DNA from 2 places in the Paenibacillus sp. MABNR03 genome. Region 1 is predicted to be linked to the other one. Evidence: riboswitches for the same ligand, from Rfam matches in the RefSeq annotation. Region 1 holds a riboswitch; the other holds the start of a gene.
The links. A riboswitch is a leader RNA that binds a small molecule or an ion and turns the genes downstream of it on or off. The one in region 1 is predicted to bind glycine.
Positions count from the first base shown of each region.

Region 1 (15,470 bases):
ATAGGCATTCTGCGAGATGGCTTCAATGGCTTCAACCCCATTGGTACAAACATCAGCTTCATATCCAAGCTTTTCAAGGTACTCGGTCAAGATTTTCCGGTTCACCGGATGATCCTCGGCTACCAGAATACGCATCGCGACCTTGTCGCTCTGGCGAGTGCGGTCATGGGAGAATTGACGTGCTGTGTCTTCGGCAGCATCATCCACACTTGTGGCAGGCACAGCAAAACGGAAGGTTGATCCTTTTCCGTCCTCACTCTCCACACTGATACTTCCGCCCATAATCTCCACAAGCCGTTTCGAGATCACAAGACCCAGCCCTGTGCCTCCATATTTGCGGTTAATCACCGGATGCAGTTGAGAGAAGGATTGGAACAACTGATCCAGCTTGTCCGCAGGTATTCCGACCCCCGTGTCTTTCACCGCAAAATCCAGTACGCTATCTTCAGGCTTTCTGCCCTTAACGATATCCACATTGACATCAATACTGCCCTGGTCCGTAAACTTGAGGGCGTTACTGACCAGATTAACCAGAATCTGACGGATACGCATCGCATCACCCAACATGAATTCCGGAATATTGGGATTCAGACGGTACCTGATCTGCAACTGTTTCTCTTCTGCTCGAACCTTGAACAGCTCTGCAACCTGTTCCAGCATCTTGCGGAGAGAAAACGGTTCATAAGCAAGAGCCATCTTACCGGACTCCAGTTTGCTGAAATCCAGAATATCATTCAGAATATTCAGCAGCGCGTCTCCACTCTCTTGGATAATCTGGGCATATTCCCGCTGTTCTTCCGACAGATCCGTTCCGATCAGGAGTTCGGTCATGCCAACAATTCCGTTCATCGGTGTACGAATCTCGTGACTCACCATCGATAAAAATTCCGACTTGGCCTGCGCTGCGAGCTCGGCTGTTTCCTTGGCACGTACAATTTCACGTTCATCTGTTACATCATTGAAGACAATGACTACACCCTGTATTTGCTCCTGATCAATAATCGGTGTAACCTGATATTTCACCAAAAAGCTGCTGCCGTCCTTACGCCAGAACACATCCTCCTTCACGGAGCGGCGCTGTCCATCCATTACAGTCATGTGAATTGGACACTCTTCTTTTGGAAAATAGCTTCCATCAGCACGGGAGTGGTGGATGATGGGATGGGCATTTTTGCCGAGGAACTCCTCCACTTCGTAACCAAACATGGATGCAGCCGCCGGATTCATAAACATGGTGGTCCCTTCCGCATCCAGTCCGTATATGCCTTCTGTAACAGAATTCAGAATCAATGCATGCTGCTTGCTGAGTTCCTGAATACGCTCCATATACTCCTTGCGTTCGGTTATATCAGATAATATCCCGTACACGCCAACCAATTCCTGATCGACAATAATGGGTACATTAATGATGGAAGCGTCAAACTTCTTCCCCATGGCATTCACAATTCGCGTTTCATAATGCTGCGGTTTGCCCTGCTTCACCAGCTCAAAGTAGGTTTCGCCACGCCCTACCTCACAAGAATCCAGATTGGACAGAAAGGACTGTCCGATCAGCTTATTGCGAGGGATGTTCAGCAATTTGACCAAATTGCGGTTCACCGCACTATATTTACCTTCAAGATTCAATGAATAGACCGCAGCCGGATTATGTTCGAACAGGGATTTGTAGCGCTGTCGACTCTCTCTCAAACGTCTGTCCGCATCCTTGTGCTGGGTAATATCCCGACTTATGCTTACAATCTGGACGCCTCTGCCCTTCGCTCCAGCGACAGGCTTCGCCAAAGTCTCCATCCAGACATAGTGGCCTTTCTTGTGCAGGACACGCATTTTGCAGCCATTGCCAATCTCCGATAGCTCCAACGGATCAGGGTAATCTCCGGGATAACAATAATCCTTGAAAAACTTGCCTGTCACTTCCTCCGGCTGATATCCCAGCAAAGAGTACACTGAAGGAGAAACGTACAACAGCTCGCCTTCCAATGAGCTAGTCGTTATCAGGTCCTGGGCGTGATCCGCAAGCACCTGATACTTTTCTTGCGTTTCCTGGAGTTTCCGCTTCACTGCCACGATCTCTGTCACATCTTTGGCTATGCCGTAGATTCCTACGACCTCTGCTCCAGCTGTTATAGGCACGTAGGTTATTTCCGCCTGTCGTACCGAACCACTTTTATGATAAAACGATAGAGTGTTGCTTACTGAACGCCCAGTAATAACCTCGTTAATATATTCCTGCCTCGAATGTTCACTGTCAGGTGGACAGATCTGATTGGGGTTCATACGAATCAAGTCATCCAGTGTATACCCTGATATCCGCTCTACTGATGGATTGGCATCAATATAATTTCCATGAATGTCCATTACATATATGGCATCCGGATGATTGAAAAATAATGATTGGTAAGAACTTCCCTCAGAAATAATCCGTTTCAGGGTTTCCGTTTTATTAGTATTCAAGGCTTACCCCTCTTTTCTCAGCCTTATTCTTCTTCTAACAATGCCACTAGGCATTTTTAGTATTAAGTGTCTACCCACGAATAACCATGTAAGGCTAACAAGAAACAGCTTTTTTTATTTTACCAGATTCCAGATTAATCTTGCTTACAATCTCACACTAAAATTGTAATATTCCCATTTGAAAATGATGGAATTTTCATTTTTTTAATTAAAGCAAATTGCTATGAAAGTCGCTGTATGCAAATCGGCTTTGAAAATATGGATATTAGTTACAATGTCTCAGATACATTTTGTATCAAATAGGCTATAATCGATACACAAAGGACGTGCCTGTACAGGTATACGAAACCTATCTCATTGCTGAATTCAACAGGACGTTGCTAGATATGGAGAGGATGGAGATCATGCTGCCGAACAGAGTTAAAGTTGCTTACGGGAAGGTTCGGGGAATGGCTTTGTTTGGAAAAATTCAGCCATCGCTTGGATTATTGCCACGTATAAGAGGCAAGGTGTATTTAAATAAATTCGGTGATCTCCATGTGGGCAAACGACTCAATATCATCGGAAAACCCTGGGGGACGCAGCTAACTGTTGTTAAAGGGGCACGGTTAATCATAGGGGATGACGTTGTGATTAATGCCGGCGTGGGAATTGCAGCCAATATTGAGATCACCATTGGCAATAACGTGATGATCGGACCACGAACGAGCATATTTGATAGTGCCTACCATCGGATTGACTCCCTTGATGATGGAAGCAATATGGCCAAAAAAATTGTCATTCACGACAACGCTTGGATCGGAACCGGATCATTAATTCTTCCTGGCGTTATCATCGGAAAGAATGCAGTGGTCGCCGCGGGGAGTACGGTTACCAAAGATGTACCTGAGAATACGTTGGTTGCAGGAACGCCAGCGAAGGTTGTTCGAGAACTCACCATTCATGATGGCTGGGTCAGAAGATGAAATAAATCCCCCGCGGCCACACGAATATATACTCGGATGGTGGCTGCGGGGGTATTAATTCTAACGAGAATTAGAATGGCATATAGGAATCTTTATATTTCTTTTTTTCTGAAGTAGAGAACTCCAATTAAAATGAAGACCACTGCGCTCCCTCCAACGACAGTAAGGAGTGTACCAAGTGGAACGTTATAGGCTCCGAACCCTCCGCCTTCCGTCGGTGTCATTAGCAGCATCGGCTGAGCCCACGGATAAAAGGGGCCGAACGTAGCCGAGTTCACAATCAGTATATTGGGCACGGTTAAGGCAAAATTCAAAGCCAGTGGTGCAGCGAAGCTGCTCCATATCAGGGAAACAAACATTTGCAGTGCAGCAAGAGGCAGACAGGCGAACAAACCAAGCAGCAATTTGCCTCCTATAAATGCCCACGGCACAGGCTCCGTTAAGCCCTGAATCCATCCGGCAAGCAGTATGGATCCCAGCAGCAACACTTGAGTTCCCACCAAAAGCAAAAGGACGATGGTTAACTTTCCTGCATAAACACCTGTGCGGGTGAGTGGCAGTACCAACATTTGCTTCCATCCCCCGCCTGCATGTTCAAAGCGACAGACAAACGAGGTGAATACGCCGGTCAGGATTGGCATGAGCAGCATTCCATGCAAAAAGACCATCGTGCTCATCAGCACTTCCCATTGACCTGATGGCTCACTGAGCAGCCCAATCAGCAGGGCCAATAATGGACTCAGCAGAATCAGGAGCCATACCGGAGACTTGCCCATTTTCAGCCGTTCAGCAGACAGGATTCGGAAATACGCCGTAGTAAAGTTCACCCTAGGCCACATCCTTCCGGCTGAAATGCATCATTCCAAGGAGCATAATCAGGATTCCCGCAGCTAACCCCATCCCTGCATACATGAATGGATTCGGTCCATTCCATGCCATCTGCGCCCATGCGAGCGGGAAGCTTGGCGAGAGACTAAGAGAGAACATCCCTGTGATGGCAAGCACAATACCAAGGGTAACCGGAAGCGCCTGATTTTTGGCAATCATGGTGAGCCACAGCTCTATCGACAATACGGGGAGTGCTCCAGCCAGTGGAAGCAGCCCCAGCTTGATTGCCTGTCCCCACGGGATTTCTCCCGCGTCGAAGCCGAACACCAGACCCAGAATGACGATTCCGGCTGTTAGGAGCAGACAAGAGATGACAAGCAGCACACAAGCCAAAAGGAATTTGGCCAGATATACCGCCGGTCTCGGAATCGGCATGGCCAGAAGCTGCTTCCAAGAACCCTGCTCATGCTCAATATTCGCAATCATGGAGCTCAGGATTGTTGCGCCCAGCATCAATGAAAGCGGCACAAAAACAACCACATTTTCCAAAAGCCCGTTCCACATGTCATCGCCAAATACCCCTTTTAGATAATCCAGACGCAATCCAAAATTCAGCGCCTGCATTAACGTAAGTCCAATGGGGGCAAGAAAAACAAGAAACCAGATACCTTTGCCACGAATTTTGAGCCAGTCTGACGATAGTGCACGTCCCGTCATACCATTGCCCCCTCACCAATCACCCGCATGAAGAGGTCTTCGAGCGACTGACGGTGCTCCTCCACCCGGTAAATGGCGTGATCCTGCTCAACCAGCCTGCGCACCAGCAGCGCTATCGCACTGTTGTCCATGTACGGGAATGTAAGTTCAGACCCCTGCCGCTGACCGAATTGCCCCTGCTCTCTCGCCAGCTTCATGGCTTCTTCTGGCTCAGAGACGGTCAATCGAATAGAACTACCTGTTTGGCTATGCAGATTGGCAATTGTGTCCTGAAGCACCATCTTACCTTCACGAATAATGCCAACCCGGCTGGCCATCTGCTCCACTTCACTGAGCAAGTGACTGGATACCAGCACCGTAATACCATGTTCCAGCGGCATGCGTTTAATTAACTCCCGAATCTCCTGAATCCCCGCTGGATCCAGCCCATTCGTAGGCTCATCCAAAATCAGCAGTTCCGGTTCGCCCAGCAGAGCACTTGCAATCCCCAGCCTCTGCTTCATGCCGAGCGAATATCCTTTCACCGAGCGCTTCGCATCCCTTGTCAGATCGACAATGGACAGCACCTCGGCAATTCTTGATTTCGGCACGCCCAGGATCCGGCGCAAGGCTTCCAGATTCTCCACCGCATTCAGATGACCGTAGTAGGACGGGTACTCCACGAGCGAACCGACCCGGCGCAGGATATCCATGCGATCCTTCCGAATGTCTTTATCGAAGACACGAATGACGCCTTTTGTCGGTTTGATCAAGCCCAGCAGCATGCGGATGGTTGTTGTTTTACCCGCACCGTTAGGCCCCAGGAAACCGTAGATATCCCCTTTCTTAATATGCAGATCCAATTCGCGAACCGCTGCACGATCCCGATATGTTTTCCATAAGTTAGCCGTTTGAATAATGTTATCACTCACTGTTTGATCACCTCGGATATCATCGTAACCGCCCAAGGTTAAATCTAAAGTGATCCGAAGTTTAAGTTTAGTTTAAATCGTGGTTTCCACCCCACCTATTCGAGTCAGTAGATAAATATCCGGACGCCCTCCGGCGAGCTGTCCACCTTCTTGCGCAGCCCCATCTCGCGGACGAGCAGATCTACAATGGACAGCCCAAGACCTGTACCTTTTGCCCCTATTTCATGCTGCATCCCAGGCCCTTTATCTCGAATCACCAAGGCTGTTCTTTCCTGAATTCGTTCTGTGGATATGCCGATGTACTTCCCATCCCCCGCATACCGGATCACGTTCTGTAACAGGTTATCCAGAATACGACGCATGCCCTGTTCATCGACCCGCCAGATCAGCGGTTCATCCGGCAGGTCAATATCGATATCAAACTGTTCCTTCTCCCATACGGGGTACCATGCCGCGGCCGTTTCCCTAACGATTCGAAGGACATCCTTCTCCTCCAGTTTCAGGGTATACTTTCCGCTTGCAAGCAGATTGTACGATAACATGTTATCAATAAGTCCACTTAGATCATCCATCTTGGCTTCCATGCGTGCCAATGAGCTGCTGCCCTTATCGCTGAGCGCTTCCTTGTTCAGGGCATGCATGTGTCCACGGATGACCGTTAGAGGCGTGCGCAAGTCGTGAGACAGCCCTGCAATGAGACGTTTTCGGAACTGTTCCTCCTCGCGTTCCCTGAGACGGCTGTCTGTCAGCTGATACACCATCTGGTTGAATGAATCCTCCAACTGACCAATCTCGTCCGATCTCCGGATATCGACAGGAAGCGGAATACCTTCCTTGCCTGGAGTAATCATGGCTGTCTGCAGACGGATAAGCCGTTTGCGAATCCGTGCAAAGAACAGGATCGACATCACAATAAATACCAGAAAAATGATGGTCATAACCAACCCGAGATACAGGAGTTCCATCGGCCAGTTGCTTTGAGGCTTTTGCAGTAAATATCGCGGTACTTCAATCACCATGAAGCCTTTTCCCTTGTTCTGATCCCCTCCACCTATAAATGAAACAACAGTCAGCGGATCACGGTAGTTGGCCTCCTTCATGAATTGCAAGGTGTGGGCTACGTCCCATACTGCAGGAATTCGAGTTTCTTCCTTCTTCTGATTATTCAGCGTCCATTTCAATATAGTCATTGTCGTTCCATTCACCGGAGATTCAGATACTTCCACACCTTCACCCCCGAGGATAAACGCGGTCTCCCCTTTTTCGTTCACCCGGTACATTGATGATTTGGGATATTTGGCTTGTAACTGCTTCATGCGTTTATCGATCTGGGCAGGCGCTGCCTCATCCAGCTTCATCGATTCTTTCGACCAGAGATTGGTTATATGGGTAACATCACCGTAGGGAGCCTGACTGCCTTTGCTCGTATTGTTCACCACCACCACATAAATGATGGATGTGATTGGAAGAACGACGGGAACAAACAAAATGGCACATAAAATCAGAATCATATAACGGGACATGAGCGAGCGACCAAATCGAAGCTTACGCTTTTCAGGCTCCTTCCGTTCCCTCTGACTTTTCCGTTTCCCCTTCTCTTTGAACCGCCCGATCATGGTTTCTTCACACGGTATCCAACCCCGCGCACGGTTTGAATCACTGACGGATTCGCTGGATCAAGTTCAAGCTTTTCGCGCAGGTGGCGAATATGTACCATTAATGTTTTGTCTCCATCGAGATAGGGCTCATTCCAGACCGCCTCATAAATCTGCTCTTTCGTACGGATCATGCCCATATGCCTGAGCAGGTACGCGAAGATGTGAAACTGTTTTCCCGATAAAATGATCTCCTCCCCCGTCTCCTCATTCACGATCCGATTGTCCTTCTCATAGATGGACAGGTGATCCAGTTTCAGAGCAGCATCCGAGGAAACCGTAGTCCCTGCCTTTCGCAGCTGAACTTCAATTCGCGCAGCGAGTTCATCGGGGTGAAAAGGCTTGGTTACATAATCATCGGCAAAATCAAGCCCGTGCAGCTTGTCATCAATAGACGTTCTGGCCGAGAGCATGACGATCGGCACTGAAGGATGTTCCTTTTTTAGCCGCTGCCCCACCGTAAATCCATCCAGCCCTGGCAGCATGACATCCAAAATGATCAGCGAGCAGTCCCCGGCAGCTTCAGCAGCACCTTCTCCACTTCCCAGCCATACGACCTCATAACCACGCTCCTCCAGGTCGGCTCTGACCCATGTCGCGATTTCCGTATCGTCCTCAATGTATAGCAGTTTTGTTTTCATGCGTAAATTCGTTTCCTTTCTGCACCCTTTTGGTTAATTATATATCTGAACATAATGGAGTAAGCTGTATGTATAAACGAAACGATACTCCTTAGATGAATACTCCGTTACCTTTAATTTTCATTATACCTTAATCTGCAACTTCAGAAATGCCATGCCATGAGGTCTATAAAGTACATACCGTATGTGAAAAGGGGAGGAATTTAAGCATGCTGCTGGAAGCCATCTATCATCAACCCAAACGAAACTGGGCGTACGCCTACGATAAGGATTCTGTTCGTCTGCGTCTGCGTGCCAAAAAGAATGATCTCACCGAGGTATACGCCATGACGGGTGATAAATACGCATGGGAAAACACCAAAGAGCTGATTCCTTTGGCCAAGTTCACCTCCGACGCCATGTTCGACTACTATGAGGGTGAAATAAAACCTCCGTACCATCGCCTGAAATACTCCTTTTTGCTGAAAAGCGGAGACGAGCAGATCTGGATGTCCGAAACGGACTTCCAGGAAGACGAACCGGACGATCCAGGGCAGATGTTTCAGTTCCCCTATATTCACCCGGGTGCGGTCTTCACGCCGCCTGAGTGGGTCAAGGATGCTGTTTTCTATCAGATCTTTCCCGAGCGGTTTGCCAATGGAAACCCTGACCTTAATCCGGAGAATGTTGAGCCATGGGGCGGCGATCCTACACCGTCCAACTTCTTCGGAGGCGACCTCCAGGGTGTGATTGATCATCTGGACTATCTCAGCGAGCTGGGCATTAACGCCATCTATTTTACCCCTATCTTCGAAGCGACCACCAACCATAAATATGATACCGAAGACTATCTCCGGGTAGATCGGCATTTCGGTGATGCAGATACAGTGAAACGGCTGGTTAAGCTGTGTCATGAACGCGGCATTCGGGTGCTTCTGGACGCGGTATTCAATCATTCCGGGAAGACGTTTGCTCCCTTTGTGGACGTGCAGGAAAACGGGGAAAAATCCAAGTATAAAGACTGGTTCCACGTACACGAGTTCCCGCTGGATGTGAAGGATGGCATCCCTACGTATGAAACCTTTGGATTCGAGCCGCACATGCCCAAGCTGAACACGGAAAATCCCGAGGTGAAAGACTATCTGCTAAAGGTTGCTGAGTATTGGATCAAGGAAGTGGGCATGGACGGCTGGCGACTGGATGTCGCGGACGAAGTGGATGATGCATTCTGGCGTGATTTCCGCCGGGTGGTGAAAGCTGCGAATCCGGATGCGTACATTCTCGGTGAGATATGGAATGAATCCTCGGCCTGGCTGCAAGGAGACCAGTTTGATGCCTCCATGAACTATCCGTTTACCGATGCCGTGAATGGTTTCTTTGTGAAAAATAAAATGAATGCCGAGGCGTTCGCGAACTCCATCGGCCGGCAATTATCACGTTATCCGCTGCAAGCCAGCGAAGTGGCGTTCAACCTGTTGGACAGTCATGATACACCAAGGCTGCTGACGCTATGTGAAGGTGACCAGCGCAAAATGAAACTGGCGGCGCTATTCCAGTTTACTTACATAGGTACGCCGTGCATCTATTACGGAGACGAGATTGGGCTGGATGGTGGAGCTGATCCGGGCTGCCGGAAATGCATGGAGTGGGATGAAGCGAAGCAGGACCGCGAGTTGTTAGCCTTTTATCAACAGCTCATTGCGCTTCGTCATGCTCACCCCGCTCTGCGCGCAGAAGGCAAAGTTCGATTCCTGCAGGCTCGGGCAGAAGGAAGCCAGCTGGTCCTGGAACGGCAGAGTGATGAGGAACGTATTCTCATTCTGTTCAATCGTTCGGAGGAGACGGCGATCATTGAACTGGATGCAGGTACAGGCGAATGGACCGAATTATTGGACGGCAACCATCGTACAGCCAAGGATGGCGATGTTCTGGCCATTGAACTGCCCGCTTATGGTTATGCCGTACTAAGTACGGAGATCACTCGAGAGCAGAGCAAGTAGTCACTTGGTATGCATTGTAGATCACACGACCTTCCCCCTACTTATTCATACCAAAGGAGCTAATTAGATTTCCTGAATCGAAAACAAGCGTCCTGTATGACCTGTAAAAGGGCAGTGGACGCTTGTTTTATTGGTTTTCTATGATGAATGCTCGCCTTAGCTGCTCGGTTCTAGGCCTGCTCTTCCGAATTTCCCTGCGCGTTCCCCATCTCCTCCTCAGGCTCTGCACGCTTCGCCTTCGGTTTGGCCAGCTTCTCCATCATTTTCCGGCCCGTGGGCGTCTGGGCCAAGCCGCCCTGGGCCGTCTCGCGGTGCCTGCTCGGCATGGCACTTCCGACTTCCAGCATGACGTCAATGACTTCGTCCGACGGAATGGCACTCCGTACCCCGGCCAGTGCCATGTCGGCCGCAGCGAGAGCCGTTACGGCACCCAGTCCGTTACGGACGATGCATGGGATTTCCACGAGGCCCGCAACCGGATCGCAGATGAGGCCCAGTGTATTTTTTAACGCGAGACCTACCGCATGAACAACCTGCTCGGGTGTCCCTCCGCGCAGTTCAACCATGGCACCGGCAGCCATGCCGATCGCAGAACCGACTTCAGCCTGACAGCCGCCTTCAGCACCGGAGATAAACGAGTTGTTAGCAATGACATATCCAATCGCACCTGCACAGAATAGGCCGTTGACCAGATGCTCATCACTCCAGCCGAATCGCTCTTGGGAGCTGATAAATACCCCCGGAATAATGCCACACGAACCCGCTGTCGGCGTAGCCACGATCCGGCCCATGGAAGCATTGACTTCAGACACACAAAGGGCATAGGCCATCGCAAGTGCAGAAGCATCACCCGAACAGGTTTCGCCTTGACGAATATACTCCGCCATTTTCTTGCCGTCTCCGCCGGTCAAGCCACTGCGTGAAGTCGTATCCTCGGTAAGCCCTTTTTGCACAGCTTCCTTCATCACCTGATAGTACTCTGACATCTGCTGTACAACGTCTGCTTCGGGCGTATTGGTCTCCTGAACCTGCTCCTCAATCATCAGCTTGGCAATGGTTTTCGATTCAGCCGTACAGATGGTATTCAGTTCGTGCAAGTGCTTAAACCGCATCCGGTTCCACCCCTTTCTTCAAATCAATAACGCGAATATCCAGCACATGATCCAGTGACCGCAGGCGGTTCAACATTTCCGGACTTGGCGCTCCATCCATTTCCATCGCTGTCAGCGCTTCGCCATCCCGGGCTTTCCGGTCCACTTGCATGTAACCGATGTTAACACCTGACGAACTGATTGTAGACGTAACCGAAGCGAGCACCCCTGCTTTGTCCGAATGGCGCAGAACCAGTGTTGGAAACTCTCCACTGATCTGTACACGGAAATCATTGAGCGAATGCACCGTTACACTGCCGCCACCAATGGAAGCACCAATCAGCGAGCATTGACGCTCACCGTACCACAACTCAATCTTGACCGTGTTGGGATGCGGAGCAGGTAGTCCACTCGTAAAGAATTCAACCTCCATACCCGCTTGCTCCGCATATTCCTCGGCGTCCGGTATACGCGGATCATCCGTGGCATAGTCAAGCAAACCGCCGATCAGTGCCAGATCCGTACCATGACCCTGGTACGTATCAGCAAATGAACCGTATAATGTTAGCCTGGCACGTTCCGGGGTACATCCCAGCCACTGACGCGCAATTCTCCCAAGCCTTGCAGCCCCAGCTGTATGTGAACTTGACGGACCCGTCATCGACGGACCAATAATTGAAAAAACATCTTTAAACCGCATCCTGCACCCCTCCATATCGTCATATCCATCCAGACATGCACCATAATGTTCCTTCATTACTGAATGATGACATCAAAAAAGGACAGTAGAAGGCCTTAGGCCCTCTCTCTGTCCTCGTTACCTGAGAGTTTCATGATCAGGGGCAGCCGCAGTCGGCATACCGTTCTCATCATATACCCCTTGGGTGGCGCAACCTGCGCACTCTCCAGAGTTGCGTCCAACGATGGTACATTTACCTGAGAGATTAACCACTGCGCCGGGTGCGCAGCAGCTTGCTCCTTCGGTGCCTGGCAGCCCTATGGTTACACTTGGCCGGCTCAGGTCTCTCCCGCTCGTTCTCATCCGCTGTATGGTCAATACTCGTTCGAACACATATCAAACGCTTATCATTTTTAAATGAATCATTCATATAACAGATTAATATGCAACACACGTAATGTCAATAAAAGTGACGTATCATTATCATCTTGGGATTAGGATCAGGTAAAACGAATGGCATTCAGGTTTCGTGTCTCAACTGAGGCACTGGTTACGTTCGTGGCCGTTGTAAATTGGATACCTATCGTGTAGGCGTTATTTCCCGTTGCAATAGATGTATCGACGTAGGTATTAGATGAAAGAAAGCGTACCGTAGACGCAGTAATTCCCGTCCGGGAAAGAATCAGCTCGTTAATCAGAACTCCATTTCTGCGGAGTCGCATAGCGAATGTCACGCTCCAGTTGGCCGTAACCACAACGGCAATTTGAGCACTGTTATCAATCTTTACCCGTTGACCTACTACGACGGGGACATTGAGTGTCTGAATCGTTGTTTCCCCCGCAAGCGGTATAGCGAGTGCAGTTGTCTGACTGTCAGCAAATAGCGATGAACTCGCAGGTTCGGAAGCTCCCGTTGATCCCGTAACCCCAGTTGTCCCTGTAATTCCAGTCGTTCCCGTAGCGCCCGTCAGACCGGTAACTCCACTTATTCCTGTTGCTCCAGTTACCCCTGTTGCTCCTGTGATTCCGGTCGTTCCCGTAGCGCCCGTCAGACCGGTAACTCCGCTTATTCCTGTTTCTCCCGTGATCCCTGTCGCTCCGGTCACTCCAGTGGATCCTGTGACTCCAGTAAGTCCTGTAACGCCAGTATCTCCAGTAAACCCACTTTCCCCCGTGACCCCTGTTGCTCCTGTGATTCCAGTACTTCCCGTAGCGCCTGTTAGACCGGTAACTCCACTTATTCCTGTTTCTCCGGTGATCCCTGTCGCTCCGGTTACTCCAGTGGATCCTGTGACTCCAGTAAGTCCTGTAACGCCAGTATCTCCTGTAAACCCAGTTTCCCCCGTGACCCCTGTTGCTCCTGTAGTTCCAGTACTTCCCGTAGTGCCTGTTAGACCGGTAACTCCACTTATTCCTGTTGCTCCAGTGATTCCTGTTGCTCCGGTGATCCCTGTCGCTCCGGTTACTCCAATGGATCCTGTGACTCCAGTGATCCCCGTCGCCACTGTCACTCCGGTCGTTCCTCCCGGCGGGCCGGTAACACCTGTCATTCCTGTCACTCCAGTAATACCTGTGGGTCCCGTCGTTCCCACTATACCTGCTGTCCCGGTAGCTCCAGTAGCACCAGTCGCCCCAACTATGCCCCCGTACGCTCCCAGCAACTCCTCAGACACCAGACGGTGGGCTGTTACCAACTCCCCATTCTGATCCTTCCCCCATACGGAGACCTGAACATCAGCCGCAGCAGCATCCCCCGTAGTGAAGATGAATTCAAATGCATCCAAGTTTGCATAATAATCTTTTGTTATCAACTGATTGGGCAAAACATTAAACACTTCTTCCACATATAATGTACGAATGCCATTCAAGTAGTAGCCCTGAACCAGCACGGTTGCAAAGTTTGCTGGATCCCGATTGTCCACTCTTACCGTAATTCTCTGGGTAGGGCGTACACCGCTTCCCACCACGATACTATTTTCAATCGGCCCCGTTGATAAGACAGCCATTTTCTGCGATGCCCCCTTTTCCTAGCTTATGTCGCCGGATCGAGATCATCTTCTATCTATATGCGTCCTGTCACGGGATCGTTCAGTCGAAAACAGTATGATGCCTAACCACTAAATGATTTTTTGGAAGACTCATGTTCGCCATAAAATAGTTGTCTGGAAGGAAACCAGCTAGTAAGCCACAATAGGAGAGCACCCAGCATAAGAATTGCTGAAACAACCGTATACACCGTCCGAAGGGATATCACTTCAGCAACTCCCCCCATTGCCAAAATTGAGATGACCTGTAAAGCACTCAGCATCAGTCCAAGCACGCTGCTCATCCGCCCCATCAGGTCCACCGGAATATTATTCTGATAAAAGGTAACCAGACCCGTGTTCGCCAGTGCGGAACACAGCCCAAGCATAATAAAGGCGAATGCTGCAAGCTCGAACGAAAATGAACGAGCGAACAGGAAATAGCCAAGCGCGACCAGGAGCACACCACCGCCCATCATATGACGGATAGGCAAGTGTTTGGCGAATAACCAAACCAATAGAGATCCAGCCAAATAGCCAACTCCGGTAACACTCATCAACGCGCCATACTGCGATTCGGACAGGTTCATTACTTGACGGATAAACACCACTTCCTGCGCATCGAGCGACATGCCGATGACGAGAATGATCTGGAACAAAGCATAGACTCCGACCACATAACCTGATTGATGACTGAAGTGCAGCACGGCACGCCAATCCTGTGCAATCAGACGTGGGGTTAGCCTTGTCCCCGTTCCGCGGTTCTGCTCTCCAATGCCCAGCCTTGGCAAGAACATCAGGATCAGTGCAGACACAACAAAGGAAGCTGCATTGGCATAGATCGCGGCCACAGGAGACAGATAGATCAGCATAACTCCCGCTATGGCCGGACCGGTAATAAAAGCGCCTGAGCTGATCATCGCCTGCAGGGAATTGAATCGCTTTCGCCGCTCAGCAGGAACCAGCCGGGTAATATATACCTGTGAAGACGGCACAAATATGGAGGACGACATACTGACAAGAAACATGACGCCATACATCATCCATAGACTCGGCATCAGCGGAAGCACTGCCACGAGTACAGCTCTCACCAGATCGGCTCCAATCATCATCTGCCGCTGGTCATAGCGGTCGATCAGACTGCCTGACCAGAACTTGGTGCATACCGAGGCAATAGGGGAGATGATCCACAATCCTGCTACTGCTGCTGGAGACTGAGTCATGTTGAGCACCATCAGATTAATAGCCACAATGTAGATAAAATCCCCCAGATTGGATATGCCTACCCCACCAAGCAGCAATCCGGCATGTTTCCATCCACCTCGCCGGCTTGTTTCCGCTTCCCCCTTTTTGTGATCATTGCTCATCCATTACACCCCTCCTTAATGAATCATCTAATTACAGAAAGGAAAATTCCATTAAATGTATTATCCCCTATTTCATCTTCTTTCGCAGTAACAAAAGGATCATGCCAAACGTTGTTGTTCACGTTTAGTTAGCCTCCCAAACATAAAAAAGACTGCCGG
Region 1 is NZ_JBCIYR010000006.1:132,809-148,278, reverse strand. Features, by position in the region: gene AAIH57_RS24905 (PAS domain S-box protein) at 1-2,454, opposite strand, end outside; gene AAIH57_RS24900 (acyltransferase) at 2,859-3,419, shown strand; gene AAIH57_RS24895 (ABC transporter permease) at 3,512-4,258, opposite strand; gene AAIH57_RS24890 (ABC transporter permease) at 4,248-4,964, opposite strand; gene AAIH57_RS24885 (ABC transporter ATP-binding protein) at 4,961-5,875, opposite strand; gene AAIH57_RS24880 (histidine kinase dimerization/phospho-acceptor domain-containing protein) at 5,980-7,491, opposite strand; gene AAIH57_RS24875 (response regulator transcription factor) at 7,488-8,171, opposite strand; gene AAIH57_RS24870 (alpha-glycosidase) at 8,381-10,150, shown strand; gene sdaAA (L-serine ammonia-lyase, iron-sulfur-dependent, subunit alpha) at 10,321-11,262, opposite strand; gene sdaAB (L-serine ammonia-lyase, iron-sulfur-dependent subunit beta) at 11,252-11,941, opposite strand; glycine riboswitch at 12,048-12,152, opposite strand; glycine riboswitch at 12,157-12,282, opposite strand; gene AAIH57_RS24855 (collagen-like triple helix repeat-containing protein) at 12,421-13,926, opposite strand; gene AAIH57_RS24850 (MFS transporter) at 14,031-15,311, opposite strand.

Region 2 (15,470 bases), on a different contig from region 1:
TGCCGTCCGCGCAAATATCTTCTGGATAGTGGATACGCCATGAGTGACGTAAACAGCAGGTTAATCAATGTGCCGACCACGGTAATGTAGATTGAAACACCGAGACTGCGAATCAGTGTATCCGTCGAGAAAATGTAGCGATAGGCAGCCAGGGAGAATTCTTTTGGAAAAAGGATGAATCCTCCCTTCGCCACTTCATGCGGGCTGGTAAACGAGACAGCCAAAATGTAGATAAACGGAATGACGGTTACAATTCCGATCAGCAGCAGCAAGCCATGATTGACGATATCGAAGATGCGGTTGCCCCACGTTTTATCCTGTTGCATCTTAATGTTCACTCCTGTCTGGTGAAAACGCCTGCTTCCTCATGTCAGTAGACGCCTTCCTCCCCGAATTTTTTGGCCAGTTTATTGGCACCCAGTACAAGCGCCAGCCCAACAACCGACTTGAACAAACCGACAGCGGCACTATAGCTGTACTGTGCTTGTGTCAAACCTTTGGTGTATACGTAGGTATCAAATACCTCGCCGACATCCCGGTTGGTTGGCGTCAGCATCAGGAAGATCTGTTCAAATCCTGTATCCAGGAAGTTGCCCAGACGAAGAATGAGCAAAATAACAATCGTACTGCGGATCGCAGGCAGTGTAATATGCCATGTCTGGCGCCAGCGATTGGCACCATCAATCCGTGCAGCTTCATAGAGCTGTGTGTCTACACCGGAGAGTGCCGCAAGGAAAATAATCGTGCCCCAGCCGACCTCTTTCCAGATGGATTGTCCTACAATCATGGAGCGGAACCAGCCTGGTTCCAGCAGGAACGCAATCTTTTGTCCCGTGAGACTGTACAGCAATTCGTTGATGGCGCCACCTTCTGTCGTAAACAGCATGTAGAATACCCCAACAACGACCACCCATGAAACAAAGTGTGGAACATAGACCAAAGTCTGTACAAAACGCTTGAATCGCTCACGGCGCACTTCATTCAACATCAATGCCAGTACAATAGGCAGCGGGAAGAAAAAGACCAGATTATAGATCGCCAGCAAAAACGTATTCCGGAACAATGTCCAGAACTGCGGTTCCCCGAAGAAACGCTGGAAATGCTTAAATCCCACCCAGTCACTGCCCAGAATGCCTTTGTAAGGTGTGTAATCCTGAAAAGCCATCGTAATGCCATACATGGGTATATATTTGAAAATAACAAAGTAAAGCACACCCGGTATCAACATGATATAGAGCCACCGGTTTTTAATGACGTCCCTCCACAGCAGGTTTTTGTCACTGCGGGTAGCGGGCCGTGTCCGAGCCGCCGTTTCGGCTTTCATAGTGTCTTCCTCCCCACATTGGAAACGATTACAAATGATCACTTCCTGAATTCATGCCTTCATTGTGGAGGATAAACGGATCACTGGCTATCGTCCGGTTTTAGCTTCTTGTTTTCCCTTGCCCTGCAAGGGTTTGAGACAATTCCCCCGTTTGAATTTCAGGTGTGGATGCACCCGTTTTAACCTCGATGTTCCTGTCTTAACCCGAAACAAAAGAGCTTGGTTACATGGGCTTACAGACATGAAAAAGCCTGCCCGCCATGGCAGGCAGAGCAGGCTTGTTTTACCGCTGCTGTTCGCGGTACTTGCCGGGGGTCGTTCCCGTGATTTTGCGAAACGTTCGAATAAATGCGGTTGGATTGGTGTAGTTTAGTTTCTCGGCAATTTCCGATATTTTGAGGTTGGTTGTCTGCAGCCAGGTCTTGGCTTTTTCCATACGGTACTCTGCCAGATATTCGGTAAAATTCACCCCGGCTTCCTTCTTGAATACCCGGCTTAAATAGACGGGATGAAAATTCAGTTCTTCCGCACAAGCTTCCAGGGATAGCTCACGGTCATACCGCTCCTCAATCAACCGGATCATTCGCCGGGCAATATTCATGTACTGGGATTCTTCCTGCTCACGCCAGAAACGAATCACGGGCACAAACAAACGCTTGCGGAACCAGTTCGTCATTTCATCGAGGGTGGACAGCTTCAGCAAATGGGCCATGGATGCCTTCTCACCCAGCACTTCCGCCACATCTCCGCCCTGTTCCTGCACAAGCTGGTATACCCGGGACAAAAGCTGAACCATAATGACCGGATATTCACTGAAATGCAGTTTCTTATCAGCAAGCAGCCCCAGATACTGGGTAAAATACGCATCCGTTTTCTCTTCATCCCCTTGTTTCAAGGCCGAAGCAAGCTGATCCTCAATCATTCTGAGCTGTGTATATAAGGCCGCCTCTGTCTGACCGCGCGGCTGAATATCTTCATAATGCAAAATGATGCGGCTTCCCAGACTCACCCGGCCCTGAAGTGCCTCCCGGCTCTCCTGATACGCTCTCGGTGTGTCTCCTATGGCAGAATAGGATCGGCTTATGCCGATACTTATGGGCAGGTTCAGATAGGTTACGACCCGTTCCCGAATCCATTCCGCCTGTGTGTGCATCCACTCCTTAAGCTGCTGCTCATCATTCAGTTCGGATGCCAGCACCGTCACCTGGGCATCATCAATCATAACCGGCGTGAAGCGCAGCTCCGCTGGCAGAAGCTCTCCAACCATATTGTTCACGGCAAACAGCAGCAGGTCCCTGTCCTGTTCTTCGTACCTTGTTCCTTCCAGGGTATCCATCTGGAGCGTAAGTACACCCAGACTCGACCAGCCTGTCGGGAAGTCATAACGTTCTCCCTGATATCTGAAATCCTCTTCGGAGATTTTGCCGGTTAGCAGTTTGGTCATAAAAAATTCCTCCAGATGAATATGCTGCCCTTTCATCTGTTCCCGCAGCGTTTTTTCCGAGCTGAACAATGTGGATAAACGCTCTTCAATATAAATAAATTCATCCTGACGCCGGCCCGTCTGCAGGGCGGGAGAATCCAGCCCCTTGGTAAACTGCAGCAGCCTGGAAATGGGAGAATACATCCGGCGGCTGCCATATACGGCGAACAATCCGGTCACGCATAACATGACCAGCGTAGCAACTCCGGTAACCAGTGCAATTTTCTGCGACTGGGCAGTAATCTGTCCAAGGGATACGACCGATACATATAACCACCCATTGAGTGGAGATTTCCTGTAACTGACGGCCACCGGGTTTCCTTCCACTTCAGCATTAAAGAAACCCTCTGTCTGGCTGGTCAATTCCACCTTTTCATGGATTTGCTCATTCAGGGCAGCATATTTCCCCTCATGTTCCGTATCATTCAGAAAAAACTTCTGCTCCCGGTCCAGCACATACATTTCTCCGGAATTCGGATTCCGGCTCAAAAAGGTGCTAAGCTCTGCATCGGCGATATCAATAACGAGAAATCCCTTGGGCCTCACATTGGTTGGAACCATCGGGATTTTGAAGACCATGCTAACCACATTGTTCGATGAAATAAGTGTAGGCATCTGTTCTTGTGAACTTTCTCCCAGCCCGGCTGAAGCCGGCACGCTTTCTATTGACGAATTTTCATTCTGAGTCACCCAGAACAAACTGTTCGTATAACTGAGGTAGGAGCCAATCCGGTCCCGAATACTGAAATCCTCCAATTTCCCAAATGATCTCATGGAAACCACCCAGTCTTGATCCAGGTTAACCAGATACGCCTGATCTATGTTTGTAACCGCTTGCAGATTGTTAAAACCGGACGTGAGATCACGTATTTCCTGAAATTCAGAGCTGTCCAGCGGTTTTTTCATCGCTTGTAATACCAATGGAGAATTCACATACTGGATGGATGACAATTGCAGACTGCGCAGAACTTGCTCTACTCGCATTTGGGTTTGATGCAGAATCTGCAGATTGCTCTCACGCACTTTCTGCTCAATGTCACGCGAAGCGATCGAATAAGAGACTGAACCAATCACGATGACCGGAAGGGCTCCAAGAATCATGGTAAAGCAGAGCAAACGGAGCAAATATTTAGGCAATGAGATCATCCTCCTTTGTATAGAATATGCATGTTTTAATGCCTGTTCGTATGTAAAGCCATCTGTATAATATCGCTTTCATTGGATTAATTTACTATTGTTATTTTAAAACCCAATCTTATTCAAGTCCACTATTTATTCTTAAGGTTGACTTTCGGGCAATTTCCAGTTTATAGTGGAAGCATATTCCTCAATCAAAGGAGAGATTTTGATGTCGGTGAGCGTTCTTAACTAATCAAGTTTCATATTCAGGAGTTTGGCTTTTCATGTCGCTTGTGCCTTATGGCATACGTGTATTTCATGATGCGCCGTAACCCTGTACTTAGTTAAGAACAGCGGATATCATAAATCGCCTCCGGGATTGTACTTGTCCGGGTCTATTTCCGCGCTGTGTTCAGCGTGGATTTTTTTGTATAGACCTATCATGGACTCTGCTTTCCCCTACATTTAGGGCGGAGAATGACGTTTGTTCATTCTCCGCCCTTTTTGCGTTTTTCAGGAATAGATTCTGAGTTAGAACCGATCGAAATTACATTTTATATTCAAGGAGAGATCAAGCATGAATGAAAACACATTGAACACTTTGGGCTATCACCACATTCAAAACAACGTCGCATCCTGCGCCCTTTCCTATCTGGGCAAACGGTACGCGAGAGAGTTGAAACCCATGGTAGACGCCCAACTGATCCAGATGCGCCTCGCCGAAACAGAAGAGGCAGCGGCATTGATCCGCTTTGGCGCCAGTGTTCCCATCCCTTCGCTAGACGGCATGGAGACCATTATGGACCTGCTCGGTACCGGTTACCTGTTCAGTGAACGCGACTTCAGTCAACTTGCGCAATTTCTGCGGAGCTGTGCACAACTCATGAAATACATGGAGGGCAAATCCGAAGCAGCTCCGACTGTGAGTCGTTATGCTTCGTCCATGATGCGCATGGAATCCCTTTTAAGCGAGATTGAACGCTGCATCCACAGCGGGCGCATCCAGGATCAGGCGAGCAAGGAATTGACACGTATCCGGAAAAAGATGACCGTGCACGAGGAACGAATGAAGCGCAAGCTGGATTCACTCGTTAGCAAGCACCGGTCCATCATGCAGGAGAACGTGATCAGTCAGCGCGGCGGCAGAACCGTATTGCCCATCAAGAAAGAATTCCGCAAACAGGTCAAAGGCAGTGTGCTGGATGAATCCGGAAGCGGGCAAACCGTATATATTGAACCGGCAGAGCTGGTAGGTCTGCAGATGGAGCTCACTTCACTGCAAGCCGAAGAGTCCAGGGAAGAAATGAAAATCCTGGGTGACTTAACTTCCCTGGCAGAGTCGTACAACCGGGAGATTGCACTGAATACCGAAACGGTAGGGGTACTGGATTTCCTGTTTGCCAAAGCGAAATATGCTGCAACCATGGACGGACGTGCTGTACAAGTGAATACGTCGGGCCTGGTTACGCTTCAGCAGGCACGTCATCCTTTAATGGGTTCCTCCATGGTTCCACTGGATTTTGCCATTGGCAGGGACTATTCCTCGCTCATTATTACAGGACCGAATACGGGCGGCAAAACAGTTGCACTCAAGACACTGGGGCTGCTCACCCTGATGATGCAGTCCGGTCTGCTTGTTCCTGTGGGTGAAGGCGGCGAAATGGCCGTTTATCACGAAGTGGCTGTCGATATTGGTGACGGACAGAGTTTGGAGCAGGCACTCAGCACCTTCTCGGCACATATCCGCAACATGATCGGCATCCTGGAGCAGGCTGATGCATCCACGCTTGTGCTCATTGATGAGATGGCCTCCGGGACAGATCCAGGTGAAGGTGTGGGCCTCTCTATCGCTATGCTAGAGGAACTTCACAGCCGCGGAGCAACTGTAGTGGCCACGACCCATTTCGGGGAAATCAAGCATTTTGCTGCTGCCACGCCAGGATTTGAAAATGCACGGATGGAATTTGATACGGTTACGCTGCAGCCCCTTTACCGTTTGCGGATCGGGGAAGCTGGAGAGAGCTACGCATATTCCATCGCATTAAAATTGGGGATGCCACAGCGCATTATTGATCGCTCCAAATCCATCTCGAATCAAGGTGTTTCACCAAGTCAGTCCAGCAGCCTCAGTCCAACTGAACCTGCAGCCAAGCCAACATTCACAGAACGTCCTGCCCAGGAGCTGCCTCCGAACTCCACAGCTGTACAGAAAACGGTGAAGAGAGCAGAAATGCCAGTGAAGATTGAAGCAAGCAGTTCATCCCGTCTGTCAGAAGGGACGCAGCCTGCTCTCCCAACAAAAAAATTCCGAAAAGGGGATCGTGTTTACGCAGCCTATCTGAATCAAGCAGGAATTGTCTGTGACGTGGAAGACAGCCGCGGAAATATCGGGGTGATGCTGCGCGGGCGTAAAGTCAAAATCCACAAGAAACGTCTGACACTTCATATATCCGCAGATGAACTTTATCCAGGTGACGACTATGACCTCGATATTGTGCTCGAGACGAAGGAAAATCGGAAAAAGCGAAAACTGATGGGCCGCAAACATGTCGAAGGGCTGATGATTGAATTACCACCTGAAGAATAAGTCCGACCCTGTTATACTATGAGGTATGACGATATGGAGAAAGTAGGCGTACCATCCATGAGCGGAAGTTCGAATTCACAGGCCAAAACGACAGATACAACTGCTTCACCACACAATGTGCTCATATGCCCATTGTGTGGCGAAGCCAATGGCTGCTCGTATGCGGCCGGCCGCCCTCACTCCGAATGCTGGTGTAATCACGCTGAATTTCCCGAAGGCGTGTTTGATCGCATTCCGCCGGAGCAGCGGCGCAAATCATGCATCTGTCAGCGATGCCTGGAGACATATAAGAATCAGGCTGAGCATGAACAAGAGCCTCACAGTTAACCACTGTGAGGCTCTTGTTTTGCGATTGGGTTGCAATTGAATTGCTATTATAGACCTCAATCGATATATAGGTTCTACATTTCAATTTACATTTGATGATAATGTTCCACAGCCTGCTTGAGCACAGGGTGCTGCTCATCCATGGATGTGTAGTGACTGAGTGCAGCAGCGATACCCTTTTGTTTGATCAGATCCTGCAGTTCTGCTGCCTCGGGATCATCCGATACATCAAATTTGCAGGCTGCTGCCATGCCTCTTGCCAGATTAGTCGTTTCCATCCCATACTCATATGCCTGAAGTGCCGGACGGACCAAACGGTCATTGGGGGACAGCTTCCGCAGCGGGGAGCGGCCTACCCGGGTAACTTCATCCGTGAGATGTGGATTCACGAAGCGTCCAAGTATTTTCGATATATACTGCTGGTGATCTTCCGGGTTGAAACCAAATCGTTTCACAAGAACCTCACCTGTTTCCTGCAATGCACCATAGACGAGAGATTTCACCTTTTCATCAGCAATCGCCTTTTGAATCGTATCATATCCGTTCACATAACCGATATACGCGGCACAGCAGTGTCCCGTGTTCACGGTAAACAATTTGCGTTCGATATAGGGCTCCAGATCATCAACATAGAGTACTCCTTCGATCGGAAGGAACGCAGGTGCCATCTGTGAACGATCCACAACCCACTCATAAAAAGGTTCAACCTGCACATGAAGCGAGTCTTCATGATGCTGTATCGGTACGATTCGGTCTACTGCGGAATCAGGAAAATATACATACTGATCGGCAAGAGCCCTAACGGGTTCTTCCAGCAGAGCATACACATGTTCTTTGAGCTGCGTGCTGGCACCGATGGCATTTTCACATGCGATAATATGAAGAGGTTTCTGTACCAAACCTGTATTCAATCTCGCCTCAAGACCCTTGGCAATGCCTGGTGCGATATGTTTCAGAATCCCCACACCGACTGCGGTTGTAACGAGATCTGCTTCCGCAACGTTTTGGGCAACCGTCTCCAGCTGTGTTCCATCAATCGCACTCACACCTGTTACCGTCTCCGTATCCTTCGACTCGTTCGCCAGTTCCACCGTGTACTGCCCGCGCTGCTGGAGTGCCTTAACGAGCTCCTGATTCACATCCGAGAACATAACGTTATATCCTGCGCGAGACAGGATTAATCCGATAAACCCACGTCCGATATTCCCTGCTCCAAAATGAAGGGCCTTCATAGTTCCATTTCACTTTCGAGAATGGTAATGATTTCTTCTGCCGTTTTGGCATAACGGAGTGCTTCCATGTTCTCATCCTCGGCACAGATCACCGCAATGCTCGTCAGGATCTCCATGTGTTCACCGCCCTGAGCGGCAATGCCGATGACCATGTAAGCTTTTTCTTCCCCAAAATCTACACCTTGCGGGAACTGGATGACAGAAATACCCGTGGACAGAATGAACGATTTGGATTCTTTGGTTCCGTGCGGAATCGCAAGTCCGTTGCCCACATAGGTGGATACAATTTCCTCACGCTCAAGCATCTTGTCGATATAATCTGCGGTAATATGTCCTGCGTCTTTCAAAATTTGTCCTGCCATGCGAATAGCCTCATATTTGTCCTGTGCCGTCGCGTTCATAACCACTTTATCTGTTGTAAGTATACTCATGTTTGTTAACCTCCAATTTCAGTTTTACTTCGATAAAATCCAACCAGCTCCCGGGAAAGGTAATGAATAAGATCATCCCGTATTCCCTTCTCCAGCAGCATAATCATTTCGTCCTGCAGTAACAATGCACTGATCTCGCTGAGAACCTCCAGGCTCTCCCGGGATAACTCCCCCGGCCCTACCATGAGAAGGATATGGGTCACGCCCACCGGGTCATCCGGCGTCACCAGCAGCGGTTCTGACAGTTGAAACAGGCTGATGGACGGCCTATAGATGCCATCACTGCGTGTATGGAACAGAGCCAGTGAAGTATCGGGGATTTTCTGACTGCCTACTGATTCGCGGGCTTCAAGCAGCCTGGCTATCTCTTCCGGATCCTTCAATACACCGGATTCCTGCAGTACCTTGCACATGGCATATGCTGTTTCGTAAAATCCCATCCTGCCGTTATCCAGAGGAAACACCTGAAACTTGCCTATGATACGTACAATCTCAATGAGCGTGGCATCAAGCCCCGCCGGGTCCGGATTACGATCAGTTGCCCTTCGGCTTCCTTTACTGTCCCCATACTTGCCTTGTTCCCGTTGCAGCGTCGTATTTTGAATGTACTGCCTCAAACGTTCACTTTCATCTGCCGTCAACAAGGGACTCACCTTGTAATACTGATGCGGCTCCATCGGCAGATCGACGGTCGACAAAATGAGATCATAATCCTCTTCGGGGATCCGCGCGGCTTCATACCATGATGCACTGTCGATAATGCGAATTTCCGGGATCTCCTTGGACAAACGGCTGGAAAGCATGCGTGAGGATCCGATTCCGCTGGTGCAAACAATAATCGCCCGAATCTCACGCTTCAGTACACGCAATCGCTCGATGGAAGCTCCGAAATGCATGACCAAAAACCCAATTTCCTCATCCGGTACGTCCGTATCCGGCCATGCGATATGCACGGCTTTCTTCACATCCGCGAACAGCGAATCATAATCCTTGCGGATCTGTTGGAGCAACGGGTTACGTATGCTCTGCTGTCCCCCGATGCGTTCCATCACCGGCTGCATATGGGCAATCAGCCCTTCTCGCAGGAGACGATCCTCCTGGAATGCATAACCGGTTCTCTCCTGCATCTGATCCATCAGGGAACGAACCATATCCAGCAGCACCAGATCGTCAACAGGCAGTAAACGTGTGGAGTGAATAAGCTGCTCTGTTTCGATTAATAATTTGTGTAGATAGCTCTGTTCTTCTTTGGCAAACGATATTCCAAGCTGACTGGACAGCACACCGCATAACCGGGAGGCCATATATTCAGGTACATTCATGTCCAAAGTAGACGAGTGTATCGTCTTTTGTGCAGTGCCTCGCCCTACCGTAAACCCTTTGCGTATGCGCGCCAGTGCAACGGATAATTGAATAAGCAATTTCGTATACTGTCGCTCCGGAATATTTTCAAGCCAATCTATATCGGGCTGCCACAAGGCATTTTCGACCGTCAGTACGTCACGGTGGCCAATCATGCTGAGCAGCTTCTGATTCACCTTGGAAACGCCCTGCTCGGGTTGTCTTCCAAAGAGATCCGACTCATCCAGAAATTCTAGCGCAAGCCCGGCAATCGCTGCACGATAAGCTGTTTCACTTCCATTGATCTTCACCCCGTATCCTCGTCTGCGAACCAGCTTCAGTCCAGCCTGCCGAATTCGGGGCTCCAGCTCATCGAGGTCATTGCTCACCGTGGAGACCGTCACTTTCAGGTCTGATGACAACGCAAGCAGTTTTACGGGCTCCGCTTCATCCAGCAAAATGCAAAGCATGAAGAGTTTACGCTCTTCCGGCGTAAACTCCACGTATTCGTTAAGCTCCAATTGCTGACGCAGTGCAGCCAAATCGTTGGAACCAGGGTCAATACGGACCCCGGTCCCCGATTTTTTTTCTAATTTCATGCCCAGTGGCTCCAGCCACTTCTCAATCATCTGCAGCTCCCGATGAACGGTTCGGGTACTGACTTTTACCGCGATGGCAATTTCACCTGCGGTTACCTCATGCGGATGTTCCAGCAGGAATTCCACAATTTCACGCTGTCTTTTCGTAATACTCATATCTCAAGCCTCCGGCTCAGGGAAAACGATCGCAGCCTGTTATTTCAGGCGTTCAACGAGCGCATCGTATTCCGGGCTTTTTAGGAAGTTGTCGATGGAAATATGCTCTGCGTTCGGTGCCACGCTGCGGGCACGATCCGTTAATGTCTTCTGCGTAATGACAACGTCTGCGTCCTGAGGGATATCACTGATTGCCGTATTGGTTACCGCTACGTCAATCCCTTCTGCTTTCATCTTCTTGCGAAGAATGGAAGCCCCCATGGCACTGGAACCCATACCGGCATCACAGGAGAAAACGATTTTCTTCACATCGGTTTTCACGGCAGAAGAAGCAATATCCGCTGCTCTGTCTGCTTCACGGTTATCCGCCGTAATGGCAGCATTCGGCGTAGTTCCTTGACTCTTCATGTCTTTCATCCGATTGGATGCAGACTCCAGATCTTCTTCCTTTTGTTTGCCTGTTTTCAGCAGCAGCGCTGCAACCAGGAAGGAAACAATGGCGGCAACAGCCACCCCTGCGAGCATCGGAAGATACCCGCCTTTTGGTGTTAACAGGGAATATGCAATGATACTACCCGGCGAAGGTGCTGAAACCAGTCCGGCTCCGGTGAGCATAAAGGTTGCTGTACCTGCCACACCACCTGCGATTGCAGCAAGAATCAGAATCGGTCTCATCAGAATGTAAGGGAAATAAATTTCGTGAATTCCCCCGAAGAAATGGATGATAACGGCACCCGGTGCAGAAGATCTTGCAGTACCACGACCGAAGAAGCAGTAGGCCAGCAAGATTCCAAGTCCGGGACCCGGGTTGGATTCAAGCATGTATAATACGGATTGGCCCAATTCTCTTGCTTGGTCTGTTGCAATCGGAGTTAGAATTCCGTGGTTGATTGCATTGTTCAGGAACAATACTTTCCCCGGCTCAATAATCAGATTGACCAGCGGAAGCAAGCCCAGATTCATCAGACCCTGTACGCCAGCAGACAATACTGTGCTAATTGCTTCTACAGCTGGCCCGATCCCCAGCAGTGCAATAATCCCCAAGATCCCGCCAATAATCCCGGCAGAGAAGTTGTTGACCAACATTTCGAATCCTGCTTTGATTTTGCCTTCAACTGCTTTATCAAACTTTTTGATGACCCATGCTGCCAGAGGTCCGGCAATCATGGCACCCAAGAACATCGGAATATCACTACCGACAATAACCCCGATGGTCATGATGGCACCCACGACACCACCACGCTGGCCATGCACCATGGTACCCCCGGTGTAACCAATAAGCAGCGGCAGCAAATATTTGATCATCGGATCCACTAGCTCTGCAAGAGTTGCATTAGGGAACCAACCCTTTTCAATGAACAGCGCAGTAATCAGTCCCCAGGCAATAAATGCCCCCATATTCGGCATAACCATACCGCTCAGGAATCGGCCAAAACGTTGAACGCCTACCCGGAGACCGCCTTTGGAATTGGACGTTTGGTCCAAGTTACTCATTGTATTATCCTCCTCGGATCAAGTGATTATAATTTATGAAAGGGGTATCATTTCTCCCCTGCTGTTATCCTAAGCCAGATTGGTCTCCGGTTCAACGAAAGGAAAGCGTACTTTCGTCATGATCATTGATGACAACATTACGGTTATGTAATCGTTTTTATCGTGATTGGAAGGCTGTAACCGTTGATATTCAAGGTTTTTTTCGTGTGTGACTTACATCATTTACTGTCTTGGTTTTATGGGAATAGGTTGTACAATCGACGCTTATTTCATCCTCTCCAGCACCTTTTTCTGGCGACCAACCCTGCCTTAAAGAACACAAAAAGCCTGCATAAGCACCAAGGCTCACACAGGCTCTGAAAACGTGCAAGAACATTTATTTGTAATGAAATGATAGGCTAATTAGTACAAAACCATTCTACTCCTCTGTATGCTTACGATATGCATCGGCACTCATCAATTTCGACAAGGCTTCTGTCAGATCACCTTCAACACGAATCTCAATCATCCAGCCTTCTTCATAAGGCGAACTGTTAACCAGTTCAGGTGCATCCTGCAACGCATCATTCACGGCAATAATTGAACCACTGACCGGAGAAAACAAATCGGAAACCGTCTTGACGGATTCGATCGTGCCAATGCTGTCTTCCGCTTTTACATCCGATTCAAGGTCAGGCAATTCCACAAACACAATGTCACCCAGCTGATGCTGCGCGAACTCGGTAATGCCGATCCGTACAGTATCCTCCCCTACGGTTTGCACCCACTCGTGCTCTTCACTGTACAGGAAATCACTTTTCAATTCGCTCATCGATATCCGCCTCGCTTTTCATTAATGAGTGCATGCGTTTCTTTGGCCTTACCCTTTTTCCCAGAACTTAGCGTATGATATTTCGGATTCAAATGTCAAGATACCTCACAAAATATTTAGATTTCTACATTAAAGGCCTGTAACTCAAATATCCTCTCTCTACATATAATGGTGGATAATAGAAGAGTAAGCGTAATCTTTTTATATATACGAACAATACCGTTAACAATCTAAGAATTATTCGGTTTTTTATCATTTTCTATGATATCGTTCTTGACATCGATAGTGGATTCACGTTTTAATGAGAGAGTAAATGTTTATTGTTGTGTGCATTACCCGCGGATGAATGTAAAGGGAGAGATTACCCGTGACACCCGAGTCTTGGATGTGCATGCGGTAACGCCGAAGGAGTAAACCACCCGACAAGCGGGAGGTGAATCTCTCAGGCAAAAGGACTTTTACGGGACGCAACTCTGGAGAGCATCTAATCGCCCGGTCAGGGCGTAATGATCACCCAAGGGGAAACCTGCTGCAACTGATTGGCGGGGTAACTCTCAGGTACCAAGGACAGAGCCTTAGAATACAGCGTGCTTCTGGCATGCCGGTTCTTTGGCCTGTCCTTTTCCTTTTTCCCAAAAAAACGAAAAACCAGGATCAGCCGGCGCTGTCTGTAGCAGCCTTAATTATACTTATACGAAAAATTACTGCTTCATTCATGTTACACACTCGGCCCGCAGCGGCCACAACGAGGTGATTTGATGTCCGATTTGCTTAGAACTCCACTCTTTCCACTTTATCAGCAATACGAAGGTGTACGGTGCATCGATTTTGGAGGCTGGGAGCTTCCGGTGCAGTTCAGCGGAATTCAAAAGGAACATGAAGCCGTACGGGAACGGGCCGGTCTGTTTGATGTATCTCACATGGGCGAATTTACCGTGCGGGGTGAACAGGCAGAAGCATTTTTGCAGAAAATGACGACCAATGACGTGACCACACTGGTTCCCGGTCAGGCGCAGTATACATTGATGTGTTATCCGGATGGTGGCGTGGTCGACGATCTGCTTGTGTATAAGCTGGAAGATCAGCATTATATGCTGGTAGTTAACGCCTCCAATATCGACAAGGATTGGGCATGGCTGCAAGAGCATATGGTCCCTGGGGTGAGCATGAAGAATGATTCCGAGGAGACAGCTCTTCTGGCTCTGCAAGGCCCGCTTGCTGTGGACATTATTGGAAAAGTTACAGGTACCGATGTTTTCACGATTGAGCCTTTCCGCTTTGTACAGAATGCTGAGGTGTGCGGTGTAAAATTGTTGCTGTCCCGCACTGGTTATACCGGTGAAGACGGCTTTGAACTTTACGTACCAGCAGAACAGGCTTCTGCAGTCTGGAACGGATTAATGCAGGCTGGCGAAGTACACGGACTGGTTCCTGCTGGACTCGGTGCACGGGATACACTGCGCTTTGAAGCGAAGCTGCCCCTGTATGGACAGGAATTGTCACCAACCATCTCTCCGCTGGAGGCAGGGGTTGGCATGTTTGTGAAGCTGAATGCCGGACCTTTTATCGGACACGAAGCCTTGTTGCTGCAAAAAAATGAGGGGCCTGCCCGCAAACTGGTCGGCATCGAAGTGCTGGAGCGCGGTATTCCCCGCCCTCACTATCCAATCTACGCCGAAGGCGTGCAGATCGGTGAAGTGACGACAGGCACACAGTCCCCTACGCTGAAACGCAATCTGGGACTCGCACTGATCGACAGCAAGTATGCTGCGTTGGGTACCCCGCTGGAGATTGAGATCCGCGGCAAGAAACTGAAAGCCGAGGTCGTGAAGACCCCTTTTCATAAACGGACACGCACGCAAAAGACACCTACCCAAGGAGCTGATCAAGCATGAGCAAGCACCGTTACATTCCCATGACTGAGCAGGATCAGAGCGCCATGCTCGCGACCATCGGTGTGGACACGATTGAGGATCTGTTTCATGACATTCCACAGGAGATTCGTTATCAGGGCGAGCTGCCCGTTTCCTCCAAACTGGATGAATACGCGCTGACGCGCCATATGTCCAAGCAAGCCGGTGCCAATGCCAATTTTGAGACACACGCCAGTTTTCTGGGTGCAGGCATTTATGATCACCACATTCCTTCCGTGATTAACCACGTCATTTCCCGTTCCGAGTTCTATACAGCCTATACGCCGTACCAGCCCGAAATTAGTCAGGGTGAGCTCCAAGCCATCTTCGAATTTCAATCGTATATCTGTGAACTGACCGGCATGGCCGTAGCCAATGCCAGCATGTATGATGGCGCAACCGCATTTGCGGAAGCAGGAAACCTGGCTGCTGCGGCAACCCGCCGTAAACAGCTGATCGTATCCCGTACGGTTCATCCGGAAGCTCGTCAAGTATTGAAGGCTTACGCTCACGGTTTGAATTTGGAGATTGTCGAGATTGGTTATCAGAATGGGGTCACTGACTGGGATGCCCTGCAAACTGCCATATCCGACGATACTGCAGCCGTCATGATCCAGAGTCCGAACTTCTTCGGAGCCGTGGAAAATGTAAAA
Region 2 is NZ_JBCIYR010000003.1:87,128-102,597, reverse strand. Features, by position in the region: gene AAIH57_RS15660 (carbohydrate ABC transporter permease) at 1-326, opposite strand, end outside; gene AAIH57_RS15655 (ABC transporter permease) at 371-1,324, opposite strand; gene AAIH57_RS15650 (helix-turn-helix domain-containing protein) at 1,608-3,944, opposite strand; gene AAIH57_RS15645 (endonuclease MutS2) at 4,504-6,513, shown strand; gene AAIH57_RS15640 (cysteine-rich CWC family protein) at 6,547-6,840, shown strand; gene AAIH57_RS15635 (mannitol-1-phosphate 5-dehydrogenase) at 6,927-8,072, opposite strand; gene AAIH57_RS15630 (PTS sugar transporter subunit IIA) at 8,069-8,503, opposite strand; gene AAIH57_RS15625 (BglG family transcription antiterminator) at 8,509-10,599, opposite strand; gene AAIH57_RS15620 (PTS mannitol transporter subunit IICB) at 10,639-12,093, opposite strand; gene gcvH (glycine cleavage system protein GcvH) at 12,512-12,904, opposite strand; glycine riboswitch at 13,247-13,372, shown strand; glycine riboswitch at 13,376-13,477, shown strand; gene gcvT (glycine cleavage system aminomethyltransferase GcvT) at 13,663-14,799, shown strand; gene gcvPA (aminomethyl-transferring glycine dehydrogenase subunit GcvPA) at 14,796-15,470, shown strand, end outside.
Region 2: linked by a shared signal. The riboswitch ahead of gcvT (glycine cleavage system aminomethyltransferase GcvT) and the one ahead of sdaAB (L-serine ammonia-lyase, iron-sulfur-dependent subunit beta) in region 1 are both predicted to bind glycine.